2 regions of the Arthrobacter sp. Y3223164 genome follow, and region 2 is predicted to be linked to the other one. Evidence: predicted binding sites of a transcription regulator. Region 2 holds the regulator's gene; the other holds the start of a gene.
The links. The regulator Rex, encoded in region 2, represses fermentation and respiration genes when NADH is low (regulators of the CRP and FNR family bind a similar motif). The targets are predictions, from matches to a motif close to CTTGTGAANNNNTTCACAAG.

Region 1: a site for Rex is predicted at 1,688-1,707, ahead of AC5RUJ_RS04015 (MarP family serine protease). Genes of this name have one in related genera too.

The regions. Positions count from the first base shown of each region.
Region 1 covers NZ_JBNHGF010000037.1:10,638-14,037, forward strand. The annotation lists gene AC5RUJ_RS04005 (NUDIX hydrolase) at 1-790, shown strand, start outside; gene AC5RUJ_RS04010 (Crp/Fnr family transcriptional regulator) at 924-1,601, opposite strand; gene AC5RUJ_RS04015 (MarP family serine protease) at 1,850-3,034, shown strand; partial or broken gene AC5RUJ_RS04020 (DUF2332 family protein) at 3,031-3,400, opposite strand, start outside.
Region 2 covers NZ_JBNHGF010000146.1:1,402-4,801, forward strand. The annotation lists gene AC5RUJ_RS09100 (HAD family hydrolase) at 1-477, opposite strand, end outside; gene AC5RUJ_RS09105 (glutaredoxin family protein) at 543-803, shown strand; gene AC5RUJ_RS09110 (redox-sensing transcriptional repressor Rex) at 970-1,647, shown strand; gene AC5RUJ_RS09115 (hypothetical protein) at 1,703-2,518, opposite strand; gene AC5RUJ_RS09120 (histidine phosphatase family protein) at 2,755-3,400, shown strand, end outside.

The DNA.
Region 1 (3,400 bases), on a different contig from region 2:
TCGGGACGGCGCGGCCGGCACGGAAACGTACCTCGGCTACCGGTCGGGCTCCTCTCCGCTGGGCACGGTGGCCTTTCCCGGCGGCAGCGTGGAGGAGAGCGACGGCGACCCGGTGACCTGGTACGGCCCCTCGCCGAGCAAATGGGCCGAGATGCTCGGGCTGGACGACCACCGCCTGGCCCACGCCCACGTCGTGGGTGCCATCCGCGAGCTGTTCGAGGAAACCGGCGTGTTGCTGGCCGGTCCGGATGAATCCACCCTGCCGGAGTCCACCTCCGGCGCCGACTGGATGCGGACCCGCGAGGCCGTCGCCGCCCAGGAGGTGTCCTTCGGCGAAGCGCTCGGCAAGCGCGGACTCGGCGTCCGCACCGACTTGCTCAAACCCGTGGCCCACTGGCTCAGCCCCGATTTTGCCCATCGCCGCTTCGACACGCGCTACTTCGCTGCGGCCCAGCCAGCCAACCAGCGGCCGTCCCTGCTGGAAAGCAAGGGCGTGTGGGCCTCCTGGCTGCCGGCGCAGGAGCTGGTGGCGGGGCGGACGACCACGACGCTGGGCGATCTGGTGGACCAGCCCGACACCCGCGGGTTGACGTTCAGCGAGGTGACCTCGCCCGCGGTGGAAATCATCGTGGAAAAGATCGCCGGCGCCCGCGGCTGCATCGCCTACCTCTCGCACAAGCGCCCGCAGCGGCTCTACCACCCGGAACTGATCCAGGTTGACGGTGTGCCCATGCTGGAGGTCGCGGCCAACGCGGCCACCGAAGGCGGTGCCGCCCCGCGGGGACGCTGAGCCGCTCCGCCAACACGGACCCAGCCCCGATGGGCCCGTGCCGGACGGCCAACGGCACCCACCATTTCAAGCCACGACGACGGCGGGGGCCCACCATCGGTGAGCCCCCGCCGTCGTACTTTTGTGTCGAAAATCAGCGCGAACGCTGGCGCAGCCGCTGGATGTCCAGGATGACTACCGCGCGCGCTTCCAGGCGCAGCCAGCCGCGCTGGACGAACTCGGCCAGCGCCTTGTTGACGGTTTCGCGGGAGGCGCCGACCAGCTGGGCCAGCTCTTCCTGCGTCAGTTCGTGTGCCACCAGGATGCCGTCCGTGGCGGGGCGGCCGAAGCGGTCGGCCAGGTCCAGCAGGGCCTTGGCTACGCGGCCCGGAACGTCGGAGAAGACCAGGTCGGCCAGCGAGTCATTGGTGCGGCGGAGGCGGCGGGCCAAAGCCTGCAGCAGCTGCGCCGACACCTCGGGGCGGGTCTCCAGCAAACCGCGCAGATTCTCGTTCTTCAGCCCGGCGAGGCGGGTCTCGGAGACGGCGGTCGCCGAGGTGCTGCGCGGGCTCGGGTCGAAGAGGGCCATCTCACCGAAGAGCTCGCCCGGGCCGAGGATGGCCACCAGGTTCTCGCGGCCGTCGGCAGCGGTGCGGCCCAGCTTGATCTTGCCGGAGACGATGAAGTAGAGCTGGTCGCCCTGGTCACCTTCGCGGAACACCGATGCGCCGCGGGACAAGTCGACCTCGGTCAGCTCGTCGGTCAGCGCGGCGAAAACGTCGTCGTCAAGAGTGGCAAAAAGAGGTGCGCGGCGAAGGATCTCTACGTCCATGAATTCTCCAAGTTAGTACTGTTCGGCTGGGGTTCAAGCTGCTCTCCCGTGGGGGCACTGTTCTCCATTTTGCCGTATGTAAAGCCCGTGTGACATCTTCCACAAGGCTTTTCGCTCCCAGAGGAGGAAAGCGCGGCATCGAGCACCGGCACGGGCTGCCGGAGGTGACAACCCGTAACGGCGGTTAATAATTCCCGCGGGCGGACCGCCTAGACTGATGCACATCCCACCGCAACGGAGAATGAGTGATTTTCGGCCTGACCATCCTGGACGTTGTCCTGCTGCTGATCCTCTTGGCGTACCTGGTCTCAGGTCTGCGCAAGGGGTTCCTGCTCACCCTCGGCGGCATCGCCGGCATCGCCCTGGGAGCGGTGGCAGCTTTCTTCGCCATCCCCCTGGTCAGTGAATGGGTCCCCGACAGCGCCTGGCGGCTGACCGCAGCCATTGCCGTGGCCATGTTGCTCGTGGTGCTCGGGCACGCCCTGGGAACGGGTATCGGCGCGGCCATCCGGCGCCGGATGGACTTCCCGCCGCTGCGGCCGCTGGACCGGCTGCTGGGCGGCTTGATGAATCTCGCCGTGACCGCGCTGGTGATCTCCATGCTGGCGTTCAGCCTGGGCACCATGGGCGTGCCGTTCATCTCGCAGCAGATAGCCGCGTCCAAGGTGATCGCGTCGATCGAAAACCTCACCCCGGATCCGGTGAAGGCGTGGGCGGCGCAGGTGCGCTCGATCGTTGTTGCGGACGGCATCCCGCTGGTCCTCGACCCGCAGGTGCCGCAGGAGTCGGCGCCGGTTCCCGATGCCAGCACCGATACCGCGGCCCTGAACGAGGCGGCGGCCTCCGTGCTGCGGATCGCGGGGACGGCCTTCCAATGCGGGCAGAACCAGACCGGGTCCGGCTTTGCGGTGGCCCCGGACCGCGTGCTGACCAACGCCCACGTGGTGGCCGGCGTCAACGAACCGGTGGTGGAGATCCCCGACGGCCGGGTGCTGCCCGGACGGGTCGTGTTCTTCGACCCGGTGCGCGACCTGGCCGTCCTGACCGTGGACGGGTTGGACGTGCGGCCGCTGCCGCTGGCGGGCGAACTGTCCGAAGGCGACCTGGCGGCGTTCCAGGGCTACCCGGCCGGCGGTCCCTTCCAGAGCAAGCCGGCCACCGTGCAGGGCCGTTCGCAGGTGCTGGTCCAGAACATTTACGGTGCGGACCCGTCGTCGCTCGAGGTCTACACACTGGCGGCGAACGTGCAGCAGGGCAATTCCGGCGGACCTTTGCTTGATGCGGACGGAAACGTGGCCGGCGTGGTCTTCGCCAAGTCCACGGAGGACGTGCCGGTGGGCTACGCCCTGACCCTGGCGGAGGTCCAGCCGGTCGTCGACGCAGCCCTCGGCTATCAGGAGACGATCTCCGCCGGCCAATGCGTGACCCGCTAGCGGCTCTCCTGCGGTAGCCAGTCCAGAAACTGGCCGTGCGGGCCGCTGACCGCCACCGGGCGCCCGTTGTGCGAGAGCAGGAAGCGGCCCCGGCGGGTCCGGTCGTCCAGGCCGGGAATGCCGGAGTCACCATCCGGCAGCGGCATCACGCCGGGACCTTCGTGCGCGAGCCAGTGCACGCCCCGCTCACGGATGAGCCCCTCCACCAGGGTGCGGAACCGCCGACGGTCCGGCTCGGGCAGGTAGGCCAGCACTGCCGAATGGAAGACGACCTGCTGCCGGATCCGGGACCGTGCTCGGCTCTGTAACGAACGCAACGGCAATGACAACGGCAGCCGCTCCACCTGGCGCCCCCGAGAAAACCGG
Region 2 (3,400 bases):
TTCGGTTTCACCCACCGTGCCCAGGGCGCCCGTCAGGCCCAGCCGGTCGGCGATGACGGCGGCCACTTCAACCGGCGTGGCCGTGACCAGCCAGACCTTGCGGCCCACCCGCAGGTGTTGGTCCGCCAGGGCCCTGGTTCCGGGCCAGATCTTGGAGGCGATGACTTCGTCGTAGACCTCGTCGCCCAGTTGTTTGACGTCGTCGCTCAGCAGGCCGGTGGCAAGGGCCAGTGCCGTGTCGCGGATCGACTGGATGTCCTTGAGGTTCTCACCCCGCATCAGGAAGCGGGCCTGTTTGAAGCCGAAACCGGCAGCGTCGCGCATCCGGAAGGCGCCGCTCTGGTACATCTTGCGGGCCACGTGGAACAGGCTGGCGCCGCGCATCAGGGTGTTGTCGACGTCGAAAAATGCCGCTTCCGTCCCCGGGTCCGTGGAGACCGAGGCGCGCTGTGCATGGCCGGCGGCGGTCTTGGGCATGCTTCGAGTCTAACGAGGCGCCGGAGATTGTCCGTTCAGCGCCACCGGCCGCTACCGTGGAAGGCATGAGTGGATCCGACACGCGCCCCGGGCACGAACTGGTGCTGCTGACCAAACCCGGCTGCCATCTGTGCCAGGCGGCACGGGAGACCGTCGGGGGCGTTGCGGGGGAGCTCGGTCTCGCCTGGGAAGAGAAGAACATCCTCGAGGACCCCGAGCTCGAACGGCGCTTCGCCGAGGAGATCCCCGTGGTCATGATCGACGGCGTCCAGCGGGACTTCTGGCACATCGATCCGGACCGGCTGCGACGGCTGCTCACACAGTAGTCCGGGGCGGCCCGGCCGGCGTCACAGGAGTTGGAGAGCGGCGCGGGGGAGCTTAATCTTGGGGGGACACAAGCCTGCGGTTGGACAGCCGCCGGCGGCACCCAGGACCCGGAACGGCTGGAAACGGCACGGCCGGAGCCCCGCAGCAGGCATCGGAGCGACAACAGTGACCCACCTCCCGGATACCGAGGCTGCCAAGCCATCCGGCCACGAGATCCCGCCGGCCGCGCTCGCACGCCTGACCATCTACCTCCGGGCCCTGAATTCGCTGGTGTCCGAGGGTACGGAACGCATATCGTCCGAGCAACTGGCCGAGGCCGCCGGCGTGAGCCCGCCCACCCTGCGCAAGGACCTTTCCTACCTCGGGTCGTTCGGTACCCGCGGCGTGGGCTACGACGTGCGGCTGGTCGGCCAGGAGATTGCCGCGGCCCTGGGGCTCACCCAGGACTGGAAAGTCGCGATTGTCGGCATCGGCAACCTGGGCCGGGCCCTGGCCGGCTACTCCGGATTCACCACCAAGGGCTTCGGAGTCGTGGCGCTCTTCGACGCGGATCCGCAGGTCGTCGGGTCGGAGGTCTCCGGGATGCGCGTCAGCCCGATCGGTGACTTGGAACTTATCCTGCGCCAGACCGGCACCAACATGGCGGTCCTGGCCGTGCCCGCCGGTGCGGCCCAGGGGCTCTGCGACCGGCTCGTCGAAGCCGGCGTCACGAGCATTCTCAGCTTCGCGCCGGCGGTGTTGCAGGTTCCGGCATCCGTGCAGTTGCGCAAGGTGGACATGGCCACCGAACTGCAGATCCTGGCGTACCACGCGCAACGGGCGCAGGCGACGGAGCACGGCTGAACACTGCTGCGCCCCGCCGGGTTCCGGCCGTCAGGCGGCCGGAACCCGCTCCCGGTCAGCGGCCGTAGACGCCGAACTTGTGCGCCTTGGTGGCCTGGAAGAACCTGTTCGACGCCGGCAGGAACAGCAGCACGATCGCCGCGATGCCCAGCAGCACGGACAAGGTGCCGAACCAGATGTTGAAGAGTCCGAACAGCGAGAGCGCGGCGAACACCGCGCCGGTGATGCGGGCCCAGTTCTTGCCCGCCTTCACGCCGAAGGCCACCATCAGGTACAGCCCGACGGCGATCACCGCGGTGATGACGATGAACACTCCTGCCGTACCCCTCATCATTTCCGCCAGCTCGGCGTCGGAGAACTGGCCGCCCTGCTCGCCCAGGGCTTCGCGGACCGACGGGTCGTTGAGCACCATCGCCATGGTGCCGTCCAGGTTCGCCAGTTCCGTCAGCATTTCAATGGCGGTCAGCACGGCGGCAGCAATGATCAACCAGAAGGCAATGACGACCTCGCGCGGCGCCGTGGGTTTGGCGGCGGTCTGCGCCTGCCCGCCGGGGTAGCCGTACTGGCCGGGCACGGCGTTCTGGTAGCCGTACGGGGACTGCCCGTACTGCTGGCCGTACGGGGGCTGTCCCTGCTGGCCCTGGCCGTACGGCTGCTGCCCGTACTGTTGTCCATACTGGGGTCCGGACTGCGGCGGGTTCTGCCCGTACTGCGGGGCGTTTTGCCCGTAGGGAGGCTGCTCCGAGCCGGGCTGCTGAGGCGCGTTCTGGCCGTATTGCGGCAGGTTCTGCCCGTACCGGGGCTGTTCCTGGCCTCCGGGCCGGCCCTCCCCGTCACCGGGCTGGTTCGGTTCGTTTACTGGGGTGCTCATGGCCGGTTCCTTTTCATCTCATCCACACGGGTCGCCCTCGGTCCGGCAGGCCTGCGCGCCGGCCGCAGAGGTGCTTGGCAGCTGTTAAGGCAACACTACAATGCAGGCCAGTGCCGCGGCGGTCGGCCGGAAGGATGATTTTCTTCCCGGGCAGGCAGCGGGGCCAGACACTACACCCCCACGGGCGGACAGCGGGGCTTTTGGGCAAACACCGGCGGTTTGAGACACTTGTACCCATGCCCGAAGCTACCGTCCACCTGCTCCGCCACGGCGAGGTCCACAACCCCGGCCGCGTGCTTTACGGCAGGCTGCCGAGCTTCAGGCTGTCCGCGCTGGGCCAGGAAATGGCCGAGTGTGCCGCCGGCTACTTTTCCGAACGCCGCGACGACGGCGCCAGGATCAGCTACCTGGTGGCCTCGCCGTTGACCCGGGCCCAGGAGACCGCGGCCCCGACCGCCAAGGCCCTCGGCCTCGAGATCGTCACCGACGAGCGGATCATCGAAGCCGAGAACCACTTCGAGGGGCTGGCGGACATCCGCTCGCACCTGAACCAGCCCCGGCACTGGCCGCACCTCTACAATCCCTTCCGGCCGTCCTGGGGGGAGCCGTACGCGGCGCAGGCCGCCCGGATGCGCGAGGCCATCGACGACGCCCGCCGGATAGCCGTGGAACGCGGCGGGGAGGGCGCCGAGGCGGTCCTGGTCAGCCACCAGCTCCCCATCTGGGTGACCCGGCTGGCCGCCGAGGGCAAACGGCTCTGGCATGATCCCCGCCGCCGCCAGTGCACGCTGGCCTCGGTGACTTCCCTGGAGTTCGACGGCGGCCGCCTCGCCGGGGTGCGCTACGCCGAGCCGTGCGCCCACCTCCTGCCCGGTGCGGCGA